One region of the Thauera sinica genome, then DNA from elsewhere that is predicted to be linked to it. Evidence: predicted binding sites of a transcription regulator. Region 1 holds the regulator's gene; each other region holds the start of a gene.
The links. Region 1 encodes FNR, which switches genes on or off when oxygen is low (the NO sensors DNR and NnrR bind a similar motif). Its sites were predicted from a motif close to TTGANCTAGNTCAA; they were not measured.

Region 1 (7,348 bases):
CGGCGAAGCGGCCGTCGCAGGCGAGCGCGACCAGCGTGCGGCCGGCGGCGGCCAGCTCGCCGAGCGTCGCGTCGGGCACCACGGCGCCGTGCTCGGCGACGAAGGCCGGCGAGCCGAGCACGATCTCGCGCTCACCGCCATCCTCCGTGCCCCCCTGTACGCCGCGCACCCGCCCCACCAGCCCCTTGCCGCCTATCGCGCGCACCGCTTCGGCCGGCGCGAAGGCCACGCCGCGCGCCTCGTCATCCTCTTTCGCCGCCATCACGACCGCCTTCGCGATGGGATGTGCGCTGCTCTGTTCCAGCGCCGCCGCCACGGCCAGCACCTGGCCGCGCGTCCAGCCTTCGGCCGCCACCACGTCGGTGACGGCCGGTTCGCCTTCGGTCAGCGTGCCGGTCTTGTCGACCGCCAGCACGTCGATGCGCTCGGCCAGTTCCAGCGCCTCGGCATTCTTCACCAGCATGCCTGCGCGCGCGCCCTGCCCGGTGCCGACCATGATCGCGGTCGGCGTGGCCAGCCCGAGCGCGCAGGGGCAGGCGATCACCAGCACCGCCACCGCGTTGATCAGCGCCTGCTGGAAATCGCCGCTCCACAGCCACCAGCCGGCGAAGGTGCCGAACGCGACGAGCACCACCACCGGCACGAACACCGCGGAGATGCGGTCCGCCATGCGCTGCACCGGCGCCTTCGAGCCCTGCGCCTGTTCCACCAGGCGGATGATGCCGGCCAGCATCGTGCTCGCGCCGACGCCGGTGGCGCGGCAGCGCAGCACGCCTTCGCCGTTGATCGTGGCGGCATACACCGTGTCGCCGGCACGCTTGTCGATCGGCAGGCTCTCGCCGGTCAGCATCGATTCGTTCACCGCCGAACTGCCGCTCTCGATCACCCCGTCGACCGGCACCGCATCCCCCGGGCGCAGCAGGAAGGCATCGCCCGGATGCAGGGTCTCGACCGGCACCTCGACGACCTCGCCGCCGCGCTCGATACGCGCCATCCTGGGCTGCAGCCGCAGCAGGGCATCGATCGCCGCGGTGGTGCGCGCCTTGGCGCGGGCTTCGAGCAGCTTGCCGAGCAGGATCAGCGTGATGATCATCGCCGAGGCTTCGAAATACACGTGCAGGTCGTGGCGGCCGGCAAGCGTCACCGCCAGGCTGTAGAAGTAGGCCATGCTGGTGCCGAGCGCCACGAGCACGTCCATGTTGGCGCTGCCGCCGCGCAGCGAGGCCCACGCGCCGCGGTAGAAGCGCGCGCCGATCCAGAACTGCACCGGCGTGGCCAGCAGCAGTTGCAGCCAGCGCGGAATCACGTCGTGGTGCAGTTCGCCGCCCGGCCACAGGCCGAACATCGCCGGCATCTGCGCGGCGAGCGGCAGCGTGAGCAGCACGGCGATCCAGAAGTGGCGCAATTCCGCCCGCCATTGCACCTCGTGCCGCGCCCGCGCCTGTTCGCGCTGCAGCGCGCCCGTCTCGGCAGCGCCGAAACCGGCACGCTCGACCGCGGCCTTCGCCGCCTCGAACGTCAGCGCGCCGGCGGCGTAATGCAGCGTTGCGCGCTCGGTCGCCAGATTGACGGTGGCCTGCACGCCCGGCAGGCGGTTCAGCACCTTCTCCAACCGGGTGGCACAGGCGGCGCAGGTCATGCCCGAGATGGCGAGTTCCATCGTTTCCTGCCGGCCGTGGGGCTCGACCACGCCGGGCGCGCCGAGTGTGATTCCTGACATGGCATCCTCTTGCGCACGTTGATCGTGAAGCGCAGTGTAAACTCCGTACTCAGCTACGGAGTCAACCCCATGGACCCTCACGAGCGGAAGGAATTCACCCGGACCGCCGCGGCGCCATCGCAATTCACCATCGGCGCGCTGGCGAAGGCCGCCGGCGTCGGCGTCGAGACGATACGGTACTACCAGCGCCGCGGCCTGCTGCGCGAACCCGGCCAGACGCGCGGAGCCTACCGGGTGTATGGCGACGAAGAGCTTGCCCGCCTGCGCGCCATCCGCCGGGCACAGCAGCTCGGCTTCTCGCTCGAAGAGATCGACGGCCTGCTCTCGCTCAACGAGGAACGCGACCGTCGGCACGCACGCGAGGCGGCGCAGGCCAAGATCGGGCTCATCGACGCCCGCATCCGCCAGTTACAGGGAATGCGCGACGCGCTGGCCGAACTGGTGCACTGCTGCGAGCACGCCGAGGCAAGCGCCCCCTGCCCCATCCTGCGCGCCTTGTCGCAGGATTGACGCATTCTGCTCGCCGCCGTGCCGAGGCCCGCGCCGCCCGACCCTCAAACCGCGCAGACGACACCGCTCCACAGATCGCCCCCCAGCGTGGGCGCGTGGTAGAGGCCGAACAGCCCGAAGCCCAGCACCAGCAGGCCCGAGGCGAAGCGCACCTTGCGGTTGCGGGTGAAATCGCGGAAGCGCTTGAACAGCATGCCCGCCAGCAGCAGGTTGGGCAGCGTGCCGAGGCCGAATGCCAGCATCAGCCCGGCGCCGCGTGCGCCGGAGCCGGTGACCAGCGCCGTGGCGAGGATGGAATACGTCAGCCCGCAGGGGATGAAGCCCCACAGCAGGCCGAGCGGCAGCGCCTGCCGGACCGAGCGCGCCGGCAGGAAGCGGCGCGTGGCGGGCTGGATCCGCCGCCACAGGATGTGTCCGACGCGCTCGATCGGCGCCAGCAGGCGGGTGAAGCCGGTGAGGTAGAGGCCCAGCGCGACCAGCATCAGGTTGGCCAGCACGTAGAGCGCCATCTGCACGGGCAGCATGCCGTCGTACAGCATGCCGACCGAACCGAGGGCGCCGACGACACCGCCGATCGCCGTATAGGTCGTGATGCGGCCCAGGTTGTAGGCCAGGTGCATGGGCCACTGCGGCCTGCCGCCCGGCGCCTGCACCTGCGCGGTGAGCGCGCCGACGATGCCGCCGCACATCGACACGCAATGCGTGCCGCCGAGCAGGCCGATGATGAAGACGGCGAAATAGCCGGTTTCGGGCATGGGCGATCAGCGCGAAGAACTGGAAGACACGGGAAGACGACGCCGCAAGCGACGGGATCGCCATTCTACGCCGCGGCGCAACACCGCGCCGTTCAGATCACGCGGGAATAGCGCGTCCTTTCACGGTCGGCGCGCAGGTAGCGGTCGAACACCATGGCGATGCCTCGCACCAGCAGGCGGCCGGCGGGCAGCACGCTGATCCAGTCGCCCTCGATCTTCAGCAGGCCGGCCTCCTGCATCTCGGCCAGGTCCTGCAGCTCTTCGGCGAAGTATTCGCGGAAGTTGATCAGGTGGGCGATCTCGATCGACTGCATCGACAGCTCGAAATGGCACATCAGCGCCTGGATCACCGCCCGGCGCAGGAGATCGTCGGCGGTGAGTTCGATGCCGCGCAGCACCGGCAGTTCGTCGCGGTCGAGCGCGTCGTAGTATTCGTCGAGCGTCTTCACGTTCTGGGAATACACCGGCCCCACCTTGCCGATCGCCGATACGCCGAAGGCCAGCAGATCGCACTCGGCCTGGGTGGAATAGCCCTGGAAATTGCGGTGCAGGCGCCCCTGGCGCTGGGCGATGGTGAGTTCGTCGCCGGGCTTGGCGAAGTGGTCCATGCCGATATACACGTAGCCGGCTTCGGTCAGCCGCCGGATGCCGAGCTGCAGCAGTTGCAGCTTCGCGTCCGGCGTCGGCATGTCGCTCATGAAGATGCGCCGCTGCGGCTTGAACAGGCCCGGCAGATGCGCATAGCTGTAGAGCGACACGCGATCGGGCGCGATCTGCAGCACCTGCTCCAGCGTGCGGTTGAAGCTGATCACGTTCTGCTTGGGCAGGCCGTAGATCAGATCCATGCTGACCGACTTGAAGCCGGTCTCGCGCGCGGCATCGATGACGAGCTTGGTTTCGTCGACGCTCTGGATGCGGTTGACCGCCTTCTGCACGTCCTCGGCGAAATCCTGCACGCCGACGCTCATACGGTTGAAACCGAGATCGGCGAGCAGCTTCACCGTGTCGAAATCGACCTTGCGCGGATCGACTTCGATCGAGTATTCGCCGTTGGGCACCAGCGTGAAGTGCTCGCGCACCGCCGCCATCAGCTCGCGCATCTCGTCGTGGGACAGGAAGGTGGGCGTGCCGCCGCCGAGGTGCAACTGGGTGACCTGCCGGCTACCTTCCAGACAGGCCGACTGCATCGCGATCTCTTTTGCCAGATATTTCAGATACTTCGCCGAGCGGCCATGATCCTTGGTGATGATCTTGTTGCAGGCGCAGTAGTAGCAGATCGTGTTACAGAACGGGATGTGGAAGTATAATGAGAGCGGTTTGCTGACCCCGCCGATCACCCGCTTCGCCAGCCAGGCCTTCAGCGCATCGGCGTTGAAGGCTTCGACGAAACGGTCTGCGGTAGGATAGGACGTGTAGCGCGGGCCGTTGATGTCGAAGCGGCGAATCAGTTGCGGATCGAATATGAGTTCGTTCGGGCTGGTCATTGTCGTGCTGCGGGTGTACTGCGGGGATGTGCCAAACAATGGCAGATCACCCTCGTTTTGTGGTTGACGTGGATCAACGGCGCCCGGGATGGGCCGACGTCGGCCGTCCGCGATCCGAACTAGGGAAACAAGATTTCGTGCAGATGAAGGCGGCAGCTCCCATCACGATCAATGGGCTCAAGGCGTCGTGCTCGCAGTGTAACCTCGTTGAGCTGTGTCTGCCGTTCGGAATGTCCGAGGACGATCTGAACCGTCTCGACGAACTGGTCGGCGCGCGGCGCAAGATCAAGCGCCAGCACAGCCTGTACCGCGCGGGCGACACGTTCGAAGCGATCTACGCGATCCGCGCCGGCTCCTTCAAGACCGACGTGCTGCTGGAGGATGGCCGCGACCAGGTCACCGGCTTCCAGATGACAGGCGAGATCCTCGGCCTGGACGGCATCAGCACCGAATCGCATTCGTGCAACGCCATCGCGCTCGAGGACAGCGAAGTCTGCGTGATTCCCTACGCCAAGCTCGAGGAGCTGTCGCGCGAGGTCGAAGGCTTGCAGCATCAGTTCCACAAGGTGATGAGCCGCGAGATCGTGCGCGATCACGGCGTGATGATGCTGCTGGGCTCGATGCGCGCCGAGGAGCGCCTGGCCGCCTTCCTGCTGAACATGTCGCAGCGCTTCACCGCGCGCGGCTTCTCGCCGGCCGAGTTCCACCTGCGCATGACGCGCGACGAGATCGGCTCCTACCTCGGGCTGAAGCTCGAGACGGTGTCGCGCGCGTTCTCGCGCTTCCAGGAAGAGGGCCTGGTGAGCGTGCAGCAGAAGCACATCCGCATCCTGGACGCCGCCGGGCTGAAACGCCTGCTGCAGCACCAGTCCGGCAGCCGCTGAGGCGGGCGCTGCCGGCCCGCGCACGGATTCAGGCGGCCCCGCCCAGCGCCGCCAGGTAGCCGAGCGGATTCTTCGTCAGCGCCACCGACACGATCCACAGGAAGACCGCCGTCGCCGCCGCAAACGCGGCGCCCCTGACCGCAAGCGTGCGTCCGCGCTTGAGCGCCACCGCGCCGAGCACGATGTAGGCGATCAGCCCGAACACCTTGGCCGTCACCCAGTCGGCGACGAAGGGATACTGCCCGATCATGGCTGCCAGCACGAGGGCGCTGCCGAGCAGCAGGGTGTCGACGATGTGCGGCAGAACCCGCGTCAGACGGTGATGCAGCAACCCGCTGCCGCTCAGCATCCACGTCCCGCGGAGCAGGAAGCCCAGGCCGCTCAGGACCACGCAGGTGACGTGCAGGTGCTTGATCGCGAAATACATTCCTTCTCCTGAATCTCGAACGCGCGGGCTCTGGTACTTGGGGAAGCGACCCTAACACGAGCGCGCTAAAATTGCTTCTCACTACGGAGAGCATGCTGATGGCCACCTCGCCTGTCGATATCCCCACCCTGCTGCGCCGCATCCCGCTGTTCAGCGAATTGTCCGATGCCGATCTCGATCGCGTCCTGCGCTTTGCACGCGAACGCCGTCTGGCACGCGGCGAGGTGCTGTTCCAGCGCGGCGACCTGCCGCACGGTTTCTACTTTCTGGTCAGCGGCCAGGTGAAGCTGGCGTTCTCGTCCGCCCAGGGCACCGAGAAGGTGGTCGAGATCCTCGGCCCGATGCAGAGCTTCGGCGAGGCGGTGATGTTCATGAACCGTCCGTACCCGGTGTTTGCCGAAGCGCTGAGCGAAAGCGTACTGCTGCACATCGGCCAGGCCGTCGTCACCGAGTTGATCGAGCAGGATTCGAAGTTCGCCCTCAAGCTGCTGGCAGGCATGTCGGTGCGCATGCACGGTCTGGTGAGCGACGTCGAAACCTATTCGCTGCGCTCCAGCGTCCAGCGGGTGATCGGCTACCTGCTGCAGCAGGCCGACGGCGACAAGCCCTGCGAATTTGCGCTGCCCACCAGCAAGCAGGTCATCGCCTCGCGGCTCAACCTGACGCCCGAAACGCTGTCGCGCATCTTCCACGACCTCTCCGACGCGCGCCTGATCACCGTGCAGGGCAAGCACATCACGCTGCACGATCCGGTCCGCCTGGCCCGTTACCAGAGCTGAAAGCCTGTTCCCGATTTTCTGCGCAAAAGTGCCAGAAAAGCGAGATGTATGAACTGCATCTAGACCACCCGGAAGCCGTGCGTGCCGTCGCGGGCGAGTTGCCCGACCAGCCCGAACTCCCAGTCCAGGTAGGCCTGCATGGCGGCGGCGGTGTTGTCCGTGCCCTCGTACGGCCGGCGGTAGCGGTCGATGGGCAGCGATGCCAGGCGGGTCTCGCCGTGCTCTTCCGGCAGGCCGGCGGCGAACCACGCGGCATTGCCGCCGTCGAGCAGCAGGACCTCGGCATCCACCAGCGCCTGCAGTTCCGGCACCACGAACTGCGCAAGCTGACTGCTGCCGCAGGTGAGCACGTAGCGCGCCACCGATGGCACGGATTTCAGCGCGTCCGACAACTGCGAACGCAGCGCGAACCAGGCGCCCGGAATGTGCCGGCGGCGGTAGTTGGCGCTAGTGGTGAAATCGAGCACGGCGACGTCGTCGCCGGCCGCCTGCCAGCGCGCCAGCGTTTCCGGCTGGATGCGGCTCGCCGCGGGCGGCTGCGGCAACGGCGGCGCCCACGGTCCGCTCGCAACGAATTCCCCGGCCCCGGCGCCGTCCAGCACATGCACGTCCCAGCCCATCTGCGCCAGCCAGGAAGCGCTCATGTTGGCACGCACGCCGTCGCTGTCCGCCAGCACGATGCGGGCGCCGCGCACCGGCGCCACCATTTCGGTTTCCTGCACCAGTTGACCGCCCGGCACCGGACGGAAGCCGGGCAAGTGTCCGGCTTCGTATTCCTCCGGCGTGCGC
Region 2 (7,348 bases), 1.9 Mb from region 1:
TGTTGCAGGGCGGCGGCTGAGGGGCTTGCCGCCGGCTGGCGGGATGCGGCGGACGTCTCGCGGTGATGCGGGTTGAGGGCGTGGCGTCTTCCGCGCGGCCGGCTCAGCAGATCCGCGGCAGCGCATCCCCGGCCAGCCAGTCGACCATGCGCCGGCCGCCGAAGCGGGTCTTCATCTGCACGAAGCGGCGCTCGTCGGCGATGACTTCGCCGATGCGCACGGCTTCCGTGCCGAGCGGGTGCGCGCGCAGCGCCGCCAGCGCGCGCTCGGCGCCGGCGGCGGGGCAGATGGCGATCAGCCGGCCCTCGCTGGCGATGTCGAGCGGATCGAGCCCGAGCAGTTCGCAGGCGGCGGCCACCGCCGGGCGTACCGGGATGGCGGCTTCGTCCAGCACGATGCCCACGCCCGACTGGTGGGCGATCTCGTTCAGCGTCGCCGCCAGCCCGCCGCGGGTGGGGTCGCGCAGCACGCGGACGTCGGGCGCGGCGGCCAGCAGGTCGGCGATGAGGCCGTGCAGCGCGGCCGTGTCCGAGACGATGGGCGCGTCGAACGCGAGGTTCTCGCGCACCGACATGATCGCCATGCCGTGATCGCCGAGCGGGCCGGAGACCAGCACCGCGTCGCCCGGCCGCGCATTGGCACCGGACACGTCGATGCCGGCCAGGCGTACGCCCACCCCGGTGGTGGTGATGAACACGCCGTCGGCCTTGCCGCGCTCGACCACCTTGGTGTCGCCGGTGACCACCGGCACGCCGGCCGCGCGCGCGGCGGCGGCCATCGAGGCGACGATGCGCGCCAGTCCGGCGAGCGGCAGGCCCTCTTCCAGCACGAAGCTCGCCGCCAGGTACAGCGGCTGCGCGCCCATCACCGCCACGTCGTTGATCGTGCCATGCACCGACAGGCAGCCGATGTCGCCGCCGGGAAAGAACAGCGGCGACACCACGTGCGCGTCGGTCGCCATCACCAGCGGCCCGGTGCAGGCGGGCAGGCGGGCGCCGTCATCGCCCTGGGCGAGGAATTCGTTGCCCAGCTCGCGGGCGAAGAGGTCTTCGATCAACTGCGCCATGGCGCGGCCGCCGGCGCCGTGCGACAGGTCGATGCGGCCGTGTTCCAGGTCCAGCGGGTGGGAATGCGGGAGTCTCATGTGCGGGTTGTTTCCGTCGGGGCCGCCTCCACGCGGAAGCGGCCGTAGGTGTAGTGCGCGGCGCAGGCGCCCTCGGACGACACCATGCAGGAGCCGACCGGGTTGTCCGGCGTGCAGGCGGTGCCGAAGATGCGGCATTCCTGCGGACGTTTTTCGCCGCGCAGGATGGCGGCGCACTCGCAGGCCCTGTGGTCGGGCACGGGCACGGCGGGTACGGCGAAGCGCGCCTCGGCATCGAAGCCGGCGAAGGCCGGGCGCAGGCGCAGCGCGCTCGCCGGCACGGTGCCCAGGCCGCGCCATTCGAAAGCGTCGCGCAGCTCGAACACCTCGGCGACCAGGGCCTGCGCCTTGCGGTTGCCTTCGGCGGTGACGGCGCGGGTGAATTCGTTTTCGACCTCGGCGCGGCCGTCGTCGATCTGGCGGATCAGCATCTGGATCGCGCGCATCACGTCCAGCGGCTCGAAGCCGGCGATCACCACCGGCTTGCCGTGATCGCGCGCGAAGGGTTCGTAGGGGGCGCTGCCGATGACGGTGGAGACGTGCGCCGGGCCGACGAAGCCGTCCAGCCGCACGCCGCCGGGTGCGGCGAGGATGGCGTGCATCGCCGCCGGCGTCAGCACGTGGTTGCACAGCAGCGAGAAGTTCCCCAGGCCCTCGGCCCGGGCCTGCTTCACCGCCACCGCGGTCGGCGGCGTGGTGGTCTCGAAGCCGATGGCGAGGAACACCACTTCGCGCGCCGGGTTGGCGCGCGCCACCTGCAGCGCGTCGAGCGGCGAATACACCATGCGCACGTCGGCGCCGCGGCCCTTGGCGCGCAGCAGCGACAGCCTGCCGGACGCGGGGACGCGCAGCGTGTCGCCGTAGGTGCAGAGGATCACGCCATGTTCGAGCGCGAGGCGGATCGCCTGGTCGATGCGCCCCACCGGCAGGACGCACACCGGGCAGCCGGGGCCGTGGACCAGCCGGACCTGCGGCGGCAGCAGGTCGGCGATGCCGTAGCGCGAGATGGCATGCGTGTGGCCGCCGCAGAACTCCATCAGGCGGTACTCGCGGTCCGGGCGCGCCCCGGCGCGGATCGCGGCGCCCAGCGCGCGCGCCACCGTACCGTCGCGGAAGTCGTCGACGTATTTCATGGCAGCTCCGCCGGGCCGGCCTCGCCGGCGGCCTGCTGCGCCCGCGCGATCTCGCGCAGCAGCGCCAGCGTGGCCTCGGCCTCCCCGACGTCGAGCTTCTGCAGCGCAAAGCCCACATGCACGATCACGTAATCGCCGACCGCCACGTCATCCACCATCGCCAGCGAGATGCGTTTGCGCACGCCGTCGAGGTCGACGAGGGCTTCGTCCTTGCCGCACAGTTCCACCACCATCGCGGGGATCGCAAGGCACATGGCGTCAGGTCTCCGGGGAAAGGCCGTGCGTGGCGCGGCAGGCGGGATGGGAGGCGCGCCGGAGCCGGCCGGGCCGGGCTCGGCGATGGAGGCCGTCGCCGCGCGATGGCATGCGGACCGGGTCGGCGTGCCGGGCCATGTCAGCCGTCCGCCAGGCTCAGGCGCGCCACCGCCGCCTGGCCGAAGGCGATCGCGGTGTCGCCGGGCGGCAGCGCGCGCGGTTCGAGCAGGCGCAGGCCGGCCTGGGTACAGTCGCGGCGCAGCGAGCCGGCGAGCAGCCTGTTGAAGAGGCAGCCGCCGGCGGCGGCGACGGTGCCCAGGCCGTGGCGCCGCGCCGCCTGCCGCAGCCAGTCGGCCAGTGCCGCGCCTAGCGTGGCGTGGAACAGGGCGGCGCCGCGGCCGGGCTCCGCACCGGAGGCGGGGTCGGCGAGCGCGGCCAGCAAGAGCAGCAGATCGAGCCGCAGCGCGCCGGAATGCGCGTCTTCGTCGATGCGCCAGCCGCCGGCCAGCGGCTCGACCGGCCCATGGCGGGTGGCGGCCTGTTCCAGCGCGATCGCCGCTTCGGCCTCGATCCGCATCACCGTGCCGAGGCCGAGCAGGCCGGCGGCGGCATCGAACACGCGGCCCATGCTGGTCGTCGGCGGGCAGCGCAGGCCGGCGTCCAGCAGCCGGGCGAGGCCGGCGGCCGCCGGCAGGGCGGCGAAGCGCGCGGCGATCTCGCCGCCGCGGCCCAGCGCGTGCAGCGCCGAGGCCGCCATGCGCCAGGGTTCGCGCGCGGCGCGGTCGCCGCCGGGCAGGGCGAGCGGGCGCAGGTGGCCGATGCGCTGGCAGCGTGCGCCGTCGACCTGCAATAGCTCGCCGCCCCAGGCGCTGCCGTCGCCGCCCAGGCCGACGCCGTCGAGCGCGAGGCCGAGCGCCGCGCCGTCGTGGCCGTGCTCCGCGCACACCGCGGCGATGTGGGCATGGTGGTGCTGCACCGGCTGCAGCGGCACGCCGAGTTCGGCGGCGAGTTCGGCGGCGAAGCGCGTGGAGTGGAAATCCGGATGCAGGTCGTGCGCGATTGCAGCCGGCCGCGCGCCGGCCTCCGCCAGCCAGGCGAGCAGTGCGCGCGCGGCGCGCTCGTGGGCGAGGCAGGCGTCTACGCCGTCGAGGTCGCCCACCGTGCGCGACACCGCGGCGATCTTGCCCTGTGCGGCGCACACCGTGTTCTTGAACCAGGCGCCCAGCGCCAGCACCGGCGGGCCGTCGCGCAGCGCGAGGCGGTGCTCGATCGAGTCGGCGGGGGGCGCCATCAGCGGCACGGGCGCGGTCGTCGTCATGCCGGGGCCGAAGCTGCGGCGCGGCGGGCGCCGGCGGCCAGCCAGTCCAGCCATTCGTCCATGCCCTGGCCGCCCGTCGCCGACACGTGGATGATGCGGATGTCCGGATTCACCCGGCGCGCCCAGTTCTGTGCCGCCTGGACGTCGAAATCCAGGTAGGGCAGCAGGTCGCACTTGTTGAGCAGCATCAGGCCGGCGGCGCGGAACATGTCGGGGTACTTGACCGGCTTGTCCTCGCCCTCGGTCACCGACAGGATCACCACCTTGTGTGCCTCGCCCAGGTCGAAGGCGGCCGGGCACACCAGGTTGCCGACGTTTTCGATCAGCAGCAGGCCGCCGCGCGCCAGCGGCAGGCCGGCCATCGCGTCGCCCACCATGCGCGCATCGAGGTGGCAGCCCCTGCCGGTGTTGATCTGGGTGGCGGGCGCGCCGGTGGCGCGGATGCGTTCGGCGTCGCGGCTGGTCTGCTGGTCGCCCTCGATCACCGCCAGCGGGATGCGGCCGGCCAGCCGCTCTATGGTCTTCACCAGCAGCGTGGTCTTGCCCGAGCCCGGGCTGGAGACGAGGTTGACCGCGAACACGCCGGCCGCGGCCAGCGCGCGCCGGTTGGCGGCGGCCTCGGCGTCGTTGCGGGCGAGCAGATCCTGCTCGACGGCCACGTGGCGCAGAGGCGCGGCGGCCGCGAGTGCCTCGCCGGATGCGGCTCCGGGATGCCCGGCATCATGTGCGGCAGGGAAGGGGGCGGGCGCCGTACCGGGGCTCGCGCTGGTGCTTCCCGCCGCCATGACGGCCGGCTCGGGCGCGGCACCGGCCACGGCCGCGCGGAGGAGGGCGTCGTCCGCACGCCCGGCCGCGGGCGATGCGGCCGCGGCGCGGCGATGCGGCCGGTAGGGATGGCCGCCGTGGTGGTCGATGGTGGCGCCGTCGCCACCGCATCCGCAGGTGGTACACATGCCTCGTGCTCCGGTCTATTCGACGTCCAGGTCCCTGACCCGCAACTCGGTGCCGCGCAACACCCTGAGCGGGCGCGATTCGCATCGCGGACAGAGGTCGTAGAGGGTTTCCATTGCGGCGCGGATGCCGCACGCCGCGCATTCGCCCTCGCCCGGCACCGCGACGATGTCCAGCCTCGCCCCTTCGGCACAGGTGCCGAGGCTCGCGGACTCGAAGGCGAAGCGCAGCGCCTCGGCTTCGACGCAGGACAGCGCGCCGATCTCCATGCGCACGACCCGCACGCGGGTGAAGCGCTCGCGCCGGGCCGCGTCCTCGATCAGGCCCACCGCGCTTTCGGCCAGCGACAGTTCATGCATGGCAGTCTTCCCGATGGAGTCGCCGCATCCTTTGACGCAGGTCACAAGCCTGGCGGGAATCCGGTCGGCGACATTGTAATTCCGCATCGCAACACGGCAGAATCCTCATCGGGCCGATACCGACTCCGAGCGCATCCCTGGCTCACAGGAGGACAGCGTGGCAGCAGCGACGATCGAAACCGTTCTCGACCGGCACGCCCGGGATGGTACCCGGCTGGTGCAGATCCTGCGCGAGGTCCAGGACGCTCTGGGATGGCTGGCGCCCGACACGCTCACCGCCATCGCGCAGGGAGTAGGCCGGCCGCGCGCGCAGGTGGAAGGCACGGCGGGCTTCTACAGTTTCTTCCACACCCGTCCGCTCGGCGAGTACCGCCTCCTGTTCTCGGACAACATCACCGACCGCATGCTCGGCAGCCACGACCTGATGCGGTCCCTGTGCCACAAGCTGTGGCTGGAACCCGGCCGCGTGTCGGAGGACGGCCGGGTCAGCGTGGACACCACGTCTTGCACCGGCATGTGCGACCAGGGGCCGGCGCTGCTGGCCAACTACCGCGCCGTCACGCGGCTGACGCCCGAACGCATCGACGACATGGTCCACCTGATCCGCCGCCGCGTGTCGGTGGGGGACTGGCCGTCGGACTGGTTCCACGTCGACGACAACATCCGCCGCCGCGACGTGCTGCTCGATCATGGCCTGGCGCCCGGCGCGGCGCTGGCCGCGGCGCTGGACCGCGGCCCGGCCGGCCTGCTCGGCGAGATCGAACGCTCGGCGCTGCGCGGGCGCGGCGGCGCGGGCTTCGGCAGCGACATCAAGTGGCGCTCCTGCCGCGACGCCTGGGGCGACGCGCACTACGTGATCTGCAACGCCGACGAGGGCGAGCCCGGCACCTTCAAGGACCGCGTGCTGCTGAGCGCCTTCTTCGACATGGTGGTCGACGGCATGTGCATCGCCGGCTTCGCCATCGGCGCGAGCAAGGGCTTCATCTACCTGCGCGGCGAATACCGCTACCTGCTCGACCGGCTCGAGACGCGGCTCGCCCAGCGGCGCGAGGCCGGGCTGCTCGGACGCAACATCCTCGGCCGCGGCTTCACCTTCGACATCGAGATCCACCTCGGTGCCGGCGCCTACATCTGCGGCGAGGAATCCGCGCTCATCGAATCGCTCGAAGGCAAGCCGGGCAAGCCGCGCATCCGCCCGCCCTTCCCGGTGACGAACGGCTACCTCGGCCAGCCGACGACGGTGAACAACGTCGAGACGCTCGCGCTCGCCGCGCTGATCGCGGTGAAGGGGGGCGAATGGTTCCGCGCCATCGGCACGCCGGCCTCGACCGGCACCAAGCTGCTGTCGGTGTCGGGCGACGTGGAACGCCCGGGCATCTACGAATTCCCCTTCGGCGTGACCGTCGCCGAGGTGCTGCAGGCCGCCGGCGGCGTGGACACCCAGGCGGTGACCACTGCCGGCGCGGCCGGCTTCTGCCTGTCGGCCGGCGAGTTCGGCCGCCGCATCGCCTTCGAGGACGTGCCCACCGGCGGTTCGATCATGGTGTTCGGCCGCAGCCGCGACATGTTCGAGGTGGCGCGCAACTTCACCCGCTTCTTCGCGCACGAGAGCTGCGGCTTCTGCACCCCGTGCCGCGTCGGCACCGCGGTCAACGCGCGGCTGATGGACAAGCTCGCCCACGGCCGCGGCTCGCCCTACGACCTCGACGAGATGGAGAAGATGCACCGCCTGATGCAGGGCGCCAGCCATTGCGGCCTGGGCAACACCGCGACGATCGCGCTGCGCGACATGCTTGCCAGGTTCCGCCCCGCGTTCGAGCGCCGGCTGCATTCGCCCGACTACGAGCCGGCCTTCGACCTCGACGCCGCGCTGTCGCAGGCGCGGCAGATGACCGGCCGCGACGACGCCGGCGCCCATCTCACCGACAACCTGAGCGCGCAGCGCGCCGAGGCGCACGGCCAAGAACCCGGCGAGGCCCAGCCATGACCAGCAGCTTTCTTCTCGATGGCGAAGAAGTGCCATTCACGCCCGGACAGACGGTGATGCAGGCCGCCAGCGCCGCCGGCAAGTACATCCCGCACCTGTGCTGGCATCCGGATTTCAGCGCGCACGGCTCGTGCAAGCTGTGCACCGTCAGGATCGGCGGGCGTTTCGCCACCGCCTGTACGGTGCGTGCCGCGGACGGGC
Region 3 (7,348 bases), 2.3 Mb from region 1:
CGCCGCTGTCGTTGCCGATGGACTGGCAGCCCGGCGACTGGGTACGGCCGATCAGGCCGAACGAGAGGGTGCTGTCGAAGCTGCCCGACAGCCCTTCTTCGGAGCCGAAGCGGAAGGCGTGGCTGGCCGGCGCCCACAGCGCGGCGGCGACGGCCAGGGCCAGCGCGGCAGGCGCCACGGCGCGCGCCGCCCGACGATGCGCGATCGTCTGAGTCTTCATGGGGAAATCTCCTGGATGCGGTCGGGTCGGGATCAGCGCTCGCCGCGGCGGCGCATCTCGTCCTGGCTGAAGGTGGCGGCGGTCACGCGGCCTTCCTTGGCGGCGGTGAGATCGATCACCTCGCCTTCGGCCGTCCAGTTGTCGGTCACGTAGCGGCGGGCGACGAGGTCGTACATCTGCGTCTCGTACGCCATGCAGGCGCCGACGTCGGGGGCGGCCCACAGGCTGCCCTCCTGCACGCGCCACAGGTTGCCCTTGGCGTCGTACATGTCGACCTGCAGCAGCGCCCAGGAGTCCTCGTCGAAGTGGAACACCCGCTTGGCGAAGGAATGGCGCTTGTCGCCCTTGACCGTGGCCTCCACCACCCACACGCGGTGCAGCTCGTAGCGCAGGTAGTCGCGGTTCACGTAGTCGGGGCCGAGCATGTCCTTGAACTTGTTGTTCTTGTCGATCAGCCTGTAGGAGTTGTAGGGGACGAACATCTCCTTCTTGCCGGCCAGCTTGTAGTCGTAGCGGTCGAGCGCGCCGGTGAACATGTTGATCTGGTCGACGAAGTAGAGGTTGTCGAAGCCGGCGATCGGGTTGTCGTAGGCGAAGGTGGGCGAGCGGCGCACGCGGCGCTGGCCGGGGAAGTAGATCCAGGCGTCCTGCGGCTTGTCGATGAAGGCGTGGATCAGGTAGCCCTCGCCGGCGCGCGAGGCGGGCGACAGCACGTCGAACAGCAGCTTGGATTCGACGCCGCCGACGTCCGCCGGCCCGGCGACCTTGGGATCGTTGAACGGATACAGCTCGTAGGCCCACTGCTTGTTCTCGACGTAGGAGCCGTCCTTGTCTGGCATCAGCGCCGAGATCTGCGCGCGCCGGCCCAGGCCGGTGTAGCGCAGCTTGTAGTTCCACATCGCCTCGGCGCCGCTCTTCGGGAAAGGGAAGGGAGTGCCGCCGCCCACCACCGCTTCGAGCTGCCAGCCGTCGGCGCCGAGCTTCGCGGCGGCGGCGTTCTTCTTCGTCTGCGCGGCGACGAAATCCGGCACCGGGCAACTGCGCCGGGTCGGATACACGTCCATGCGGTAGCCCTTGTAGGTCTTGAGCAGGGCGAGCTGGCCGGCCGACAGCTTGTCGGCGTACTTGTCGGCGTTGCCGGCATCGATGGCGAACAGCGGCTTGTCGTCCTTGTAGGGGTCGAGCCTGCCCGGCTTCCAGCCCGCGGGCACCTGGTTCAGCCCGCCGCTCCATGCCGGGATGCTGCCGTCGGCATTCTTGCCGGCCTCGGCGCCGATGGGGGTGAGCGTCTTGCCGAGGCCGGCGATCTCGGCCTCGGTCGCGGCGGCGCCCGCCGGCGGACTCGCCAGCAGGGCGGCGAGCGCCGTGCACAGCAGGCCGGGACGCAGGGATTTCGTTGTCGTTTTGCGCATCTGGGTGTCCTCGTCGGAAGAAAGGGATTGCTGCGGAATTGCGGGACCGGCCGCCTGGCGGCCGGGCGCCTCACGTTCAGTCGATGCGTATGCCCTGCGCGGCGAGTTGCTCGACGATGCCGCGGCGCACCGCGGACACGTTCGCCAGCTTCTTGCTGCGCAGTCCGGTGACTTCGGCCTCGGTGTAGGGGACGAAGCCGGCCGGCACGGTGTCGGCGGAGAAGGACGCCGCCATCCAGTTCAGCATCCGCGCGATGTCGCCGTTCGACAGCGGCGAATTCGAGGTGCCGGGCACCTGCACGAGGAATGCCCTGCCCTCGGGCAGCCTGAGGAAGTGGCCGAGCTGGCCGCGCATCGTCGGCACCCCGCCCGACCGGGCGCCGCTGCCGTCGGCCTGGTGGCAGCCGGCGCAGTTCAGGATGTACTGGTAGCGGGCCTTGCCGGCGTCGTCGGCGACGGCCGGCGCGCCCGCGCCGGCCGCGGCGAGGAAGGCCGCGGCGAGCGCGGCGGCCTTCCCGCCCCGCCCGATCCGGCCCGGCGTGCGCATGCCGTCCATCGCCGCCTCCTCAACCCTGCGGCTGCGCCAGGCCGACCACCGTGGCCATGGTGCAGTGGAACATCGTCGAGTCGTTGGCCATGCACCAGTTGATGTCGTTGTGCAGGCCCATGCGGTAGCCCGGCATCTCGCGCTCGTTGGTGTTGCAGAAGCAGCGCCCGCAGGCCGTCTTGCCGCAGCAGTCGTTGTAGCTGATGAGATAGTCCTTGCCGTCCTCCGGGTTGTGGCAGGTGCCGATCCACGACACCTTGGACGCCTCCGTGCCCGGCGGGCAGCTCGTCGCAGTGCCGCCGCAGCAGTTGCACAGGTAGCCGTCCTGCGCGCAGTAGCGCCAGTACTCGCAGTCCTGCTCGGTCGGGGCCTTGCCGCCGGCCTTCTTCATCGCCGCGCCGGCGGCCTGGGCGGTGCGGTCGAAGGGCAGCACCGGCAGCACGAAGGCCGAGCCCACCAGCAGCTTGCCGATGCCGATCAGCGCGCTGCGCCGCGACGCGCGCTGCGCCACCTTGCGCGTCCTGCGCTCGAAGAATTCATCCAGCCATTTCATCGTCGTTCTCCTGTGTTCCGGATCAGGCGCGGCCGGGCTGTTCGAGATAGTCCTGCACCGATGCCACGCCCAGCTCCTTGGCAGTGAAGAGGCTTTCGAGCTGCTCGCGGGAATTGACCAGCCCCTTGGCGGCGACCCGCCCCTGCTCGTCGATCAGCACCGCGTAGGGCAGCTTGGCCACGCGCCAGGCGATGCCCAGTTCGCGCGACAGCACGTAGGGGAAGCCGGAGAGGCCGGCCTTGTCGTAGAAGGCGAGGTGCTCGGGCTGCTCGCCGTCGGAGGTCAGCACGATGCGCAGCCAGTCGCGTTCGGACTGGTTGGCCGAGCGCAGGATGGGCAGCAGCTTCTTGCACACCGGGCAGGTGGGCGACAGGAAGAACAGCAGCGTGCTCTTTTGCGCCGGCAGGCCCAGCGAGACGCGATCGCGGCCGGCGACGAGCTGCGGCAGGTCGAACACCGGCGCCGCCTCGCCGACCTGCGGGCCGGTGTCGAGCATGAGGGCGCCCATCGGCGCGACGCGCTCGTACAGCACGCCGATCTGGCGCGCGAGGGCGAAGATTCCGGCCAGCGCGGCGAGCACCGCGATCCACAGCAGGACGTTGGAGACGATCAGGGCTTGGTTCATGATCCGTTCCTCATTTGGGCGAGATGGGGATGGTTGGCGAGCAACTGGTTGGCTGCCGCATGGAGGGCGAGCAGCATCAGCGTGCCGCCGGCCACCGAGAGGTAGTCGATCCAGACCAGGCTGCGCTCGGCGCCGGCCTGCGCACCGGCGCCGAGCAGCGCGAGCAGCACCGCGTTGCGCACGACGAGCGCCCACGACAGGCGGGTGTGGCCTTCGGCGCCGCCGCAGCCGCAGTCGATGCCGGTGCGGCCGCGGGCGACGTTGATCGCCACCGCCAGCGTCGCCGCGCCCAGCACCAGCGCGCCCACGGCGAGGCCGGCGGCGCGCGTGCCGTCGAACAGCAGGGCGGTGCCGGCAATGGCTTCGAGCACCGGGAACACGCGGGCGAACGCGGGCACCAGCGCTTCGGGCAGCAGCCGGTACAGCTCCACCGAGGCTTCGAACACCGCCACGTCGCGCAGCTTCTGCCACGCGCCCAGCAGCAGGATCACCGCCAGCGCCGCGCCGCAGGCGCGCGCCAGCACGGGGTCGAGTGCGAGGGCGTCCATCAGTGCAGCTCCATCAGCGAAGGCGTTTCGCCCACGCCGTCCATGCGTCCGGCGGGCTTGAGCGCGGCCGCCGCGTCGTACACGGCGAGGCCGCCCTTCACGCCGTCGTAGGCGAACAGGCGCGGCCTGTCGCCCTGGCTGACGGCCAGCGCGATGGCGTTGCTGCCCGGCGCACGGGCGATGCGCTTCCTGGTCTTGAGATCGAAGCTCCAGATCTCCTTGGCCGGGGACTTGTGGCTGCCGGCCTTCGCGCCGTCGTGCATGCCGACGAAGACGCGGCCGCTGGCCTTGTGCTGGGCGAGCAACTGGTAGCCGCCGGGACGCCAGCCGGCCTTGCGCTCGCGCTCGGTGAGCAGCGGCCACTTCGGCTCGAAGCTCGCCACCTCGCCGCCGACGTGGGCGGTGTAGAGGTCGCCGCCGTAGGACACGAAGCGGTAGGTGTCGCCGTCCTGCTCGCCGTGGATGAAGATGGGGTCGGCATCCGGGTCGAAGAACGCGGCGCTCTTGCGCTGCGCGACCTCCCGGCCCTCGCCGTCGTGGGTGACGGTGAGCATCGTGCCGTCGCCGCAGATGGTGGAGAAGCGGTCCGACGCGCTCTGCGGCGGCAGCAGGATCCAGCAGCCGGGGATGTCCACCTGCGAGGCGACCTTCCTCGCCTTCAGGTCGATCACCGTCACCGACACCGCGGGCGTGGCGTTGAGCACGTAGAGCCAGCGGCCGTCGGCCGAGGGCGGATGGTGCCCTTGTAGTGCAGCGCCTGGGCATGGATCGGCGGGATGATGATCTCGCCGGTCTTCACCAGCGTCTGCGCGTCGTGGATGTCCACCGTGTCGGTGCGCACCCCCGACGACAGGCGCGAGTAGTAGGTGGTGGCGACGTAGATCTCCCTGCGGTCCGGCGACAGGATCGCCTGCCCCGCGTAGCCGGTCGCCACCATGCCGAGGTAGCGCAGGCCGTCGCCGTCGATGACGTGCAGCCGGCCATCGACGATGTGGCCGATGGCGACGTCCGACAGGAAGATGCGATAGGGGTTGGGAGGCGGCATCTCGGCCACCTTGGGAATCTCGACCTGCAGCTCGGCCCGTGCCGACACCCCGGTGAGGGCGATCAGCAAGGCTGCGGCGCAGGTTCGCAGGGCGCGGTGTCGAACCACGGCAAACCTCCTTGTTGCCCGCCGCGCGGCCGTGGCGGTCTGCCCGGCCTCGCGGCGGAATCCTCGGAACCCGTCCGCCCGGCAGGGCGGCGGATGCACTCGTTGTCCGCGCCGGATTTGATGCACGTCAAAACGGCGGGTGGAACGGATTCTGGGATGGAGAATTCCGATGCCGTTATCCGAAATCGGCAACGGCGCGGCGCACGGCGAAACCGCGCCCGACTGCACCAAAGTGATACTGCGCCGCACCATTCCGATACAGGACCCGGCAGCGCGGACCGCTCCGCGGCATCTGCACGAAAGCCCTTGTCGCCGGGGCAAATTCAGGTTTAGCCTGAAAAAAAGAAACACTTACATAACGACAAGCAACCGATTTCCGGTCAGGAGACAGACGGAAATGAACAATCGAGCCACTGCGCTTCCCGGCTGCGGGAAAGCGCGGTTTTCGCGTGCGCGCGGCCAGGCCCCGCATGCCCTGCGCAACCGCCCGATCCACGCCCGGCGGAAACGGCCCGCCGCCCTTCCCCGCCGTGCCGCAAGGCTGCCCGCGCACCTCTGCCGCCGCGGGCACGGCATTTGCTGCCGCCTCTCCGACACGACCCGCTCCGGAGAAGCGCTGCCATGACCGCGACGACGGCATCCCACGACCAGGCTTACACCGCCGTTGCGCGCGACACCCGCGACGCGGACGACCATGCGTCCTGCCTGCAGCACTGGAAGCAGCGCTACGACCAGCTCACCGCCGGGGCCTTCTGCGGCAGCTTCGAGGAGTACTGGTTCGACAACGTGCAGGTCTTCCGCGAGCGCACGAACCAGTCGGTACGCGAAGTCGGCCAGGCATGGGAGGGGTCCCGCACCTTCGGCGTGCCGGTCGAGGTGGACGGCAAGGGCTGGTACTGCGGCGAGATCGTCGACGCCGACTCCGTCATCACCCTCAGGGGCGGGCAGGAACTCGATTTCCGCACGCCGCGCGTGCATGACGTCCTCGCGGTGACGGCCGACGCGCAGGCGCTCAACACCTATGCGCTGCAGGTGGAACACCGCGACCTGGAGGCCGAACTCGCCACCTGTCGGGTGACGCCTTCCACCCCGGCGCAGGCGGAGAACCTGCGCAGCTTCCTGGGCACGGTCATCGCCAGCCTGCGGGCGACGCCGGAGATGCTGCGCCATGCGCAGATGCGCAAGGCGCTGGAGCAGGCGATCTTCGGCAGCCTGATCGCCGTCGCCGGCAACCAGTCCGAGAACCGCCCCACCCCGTCGTGCAATGCGCGCCAACTGGTGGTGGAGCGCGCCCGCGAATACATGCAGGCCCACATCGAGGAACCGATCACCGTCGCCGACCTGTGCGCCGAACTGCGCGTGTCGCGGCGCACGCTGCAGTACAGCTTCCAGGACGTGCTCAATCTGAACCCGGTGAGCTTCCTGCGCGCGATGCGCCTGAACGGCGTGCGCCGCGCCCTCAAGCGCGCCGACCCGGCGGCCGGCACCGTCGCCGACATCGCCGCGCGCTGGGGCTTCTGGCATCTGTCGCACTTCGCCGCGGACTACAGGGCGATGTTCGGCGAACTGCCTTCCGAGACCCTGCGCAGCGCGATGCTGCATCGCTGCTAGGCGGAAAGGCGGCGGCGCGGTCTTGCCCGGCCGCACCACCGCGGGGCGGCCGGCCGGCGCCTGCCTTCATTGCGGACGCCGGCCGGCAGGCGGCCTATCCGAAATCGGCAAGCGCCTGCCCCTTGCAGGCCGGGCACGGGGCCTTGCCGCCGCCGCGGCGCGGCGAAAATCCTGGTCCGGAAGAGGAGTCCGTCGGTGGAAATCCAGCGGCGGGGAGATGCTTTCACATTGCAACAGTTTCTTATTGCAACTTAATTGACGCATCGCTATAGTTGCGCCTGTCTCCTCCTCTCGAACCCCTCGAGATGGTTCAAGCCTCGCCGCACGGCGGGGCTTCTTTTTGCCCGCACGGCGGCCGCGCCGCCCGCTTCAGGCCGATGCGGCGATGCGCCCGCCCGCCTCCGCCGCGTCGCCGCCGTCCTCGTCGTCCGCTTCCGCGCCGAGGAAGCCGCCGCTCTGGTGCGCCCACAGGCGCGCGTACAGGCCGCCCCTGGCGAGCAGGCTGCGGTGGTCGCCTTCCTCGACGATGCGCCCCCTGTCCATCACGACGAGCCGGTCCATGGCCGCGATCGTCGACAGCCGGTGCGCGATCGCCACCACCGTCTTGCCCTCCATCAGCCGGTACAGGCTGGCCTGGATCGCCACCTCGACCTCGGAGTCGAGCGCGCTGGTGGCCTCG

Region 2: the regulator FNR is predicted to act here: its motif matches at 5,192-5,205, upstream of hypA (hydrogenase maturation nickel metallochaperone HypA).
Region 3: the regulator FNR is predicted to act here: its motif matches at 5,176-5,189, upstream of CCZ27_RS24505 (amine dehydrogenase large subunit).

Annotation. Positions count from the first base shown of each region.
Region 1 is NZ_CP023439.1:2,942,461-2,949,808, forward strand. Features, by position in the region: gene CCZ27_RS12695 (heavy metal translocating P-type ATPase) at 1-1,720, opposite strand, end outside; gene CCZ27_RS12700 (MerR family transcriptional regulator) at 1,790-2,230, shown strand; gene CCZ27_RS12705 (sulfite exporter TauE/SafE family protein) at 2,275-2,985, opposite strand; gene hemN (oxygen-independent coproporphyrinogen III oxidase) at 3,078-4,469, opposite strand; gene fnr (fumarate/nitrate reduction transcriptional regulator Fnr) at 4,613-5,353, shown strand; gene CCZ27_RS12720 (SirB2 family protein) at 5,382-5,780, opposite strand; gene CCZ27_RS12725 (Crp/Fnr family transcriptional regulator) at 5,879-6,559, shown strand; gene CCZ27_RS12730 (rhodanese-related sulfurtransferase) at 6,619-7,348, opposite strand, start outside.
Region 2 is NZ_CP023439.1:4,884,556-4,891,903, forward strand. Features, by position in the region: gene CCZ27_RS21315 (DUF488 domain-containing protein) at 1-20, shown strand, start outside; gene hypE (hydrogenase expression/formation protein HypE) at 104-1,144, opposite strand; gene hypD (hydrogenase formation protein HypD) at 1,141-2,277, opposite strand; gene CCZ27_RS21330 (HypC/HybG/HupF family hydrogenase formation chaperone) at 2,274-2,531, opposite strand; gene CCZ27_RS21335 (Kae1-like domain-containing protein) at 2,672-3,904, opposite strand; gene hypB (hydrogenase nickel incorporation protein HypB) at 3,847-4,803, opposite strand; gene hypA (hydrogenase maturation nickel metallochaperone HypA) at 4,819-5,160, opposite strand; gene CCZ27_RS21350 (NAD(P)H-dependent oxidoreductase subunit E) at 5,318-7,147, shown strand; gene CCZ27_RS21355 (2Fe-2S iron-sulfur cluster-binding protein) at 7,144-7,348, shown strand, end outside.
Region 3 is NZ_CP023439.1:68,909-76,256, reverse strand. Features, by position in the region: gene CCZ27_RS00395 (DUF1302 domain-containing protein) at 1-220, opposite strand, end outside; gene CCZ27_RS00390 (DUF1329 domain-containing protein) at 253-1,632, opposite strand; gene CCZ27_RS00385 (c-type cytochrome) at 1,709-2,188, opposite strand; gene CCZ27_RS00380 (methylamine dehydrogenase light chain) at 2,199-2,732, opposite strand; gene mauD (methylamine dehydrogenase accessory protein MauD) at 2,755-3,357, opposite strand; gene CCZ27_RS00370 (MauE/DoxX family redox-associated membrane protein) at 3,354-3,905, opposite strand; gene CCZ27_RS23880 (amine dehydrogenase large subunit) at 3,905-4,609, opposite strand; gene CCZ27_RS24505 (amine dehydrogenase large subunit) at 4,579-5,058, opposite strand; gene CCZ27_RS00360 (helix-turn-helix domain-containing protein) at 5,680-6,669, shown strand; gene CCZ27_RS00355 (ABC transporter ATP-binding protein) at 7,039-7,348, opposite strand, start outside.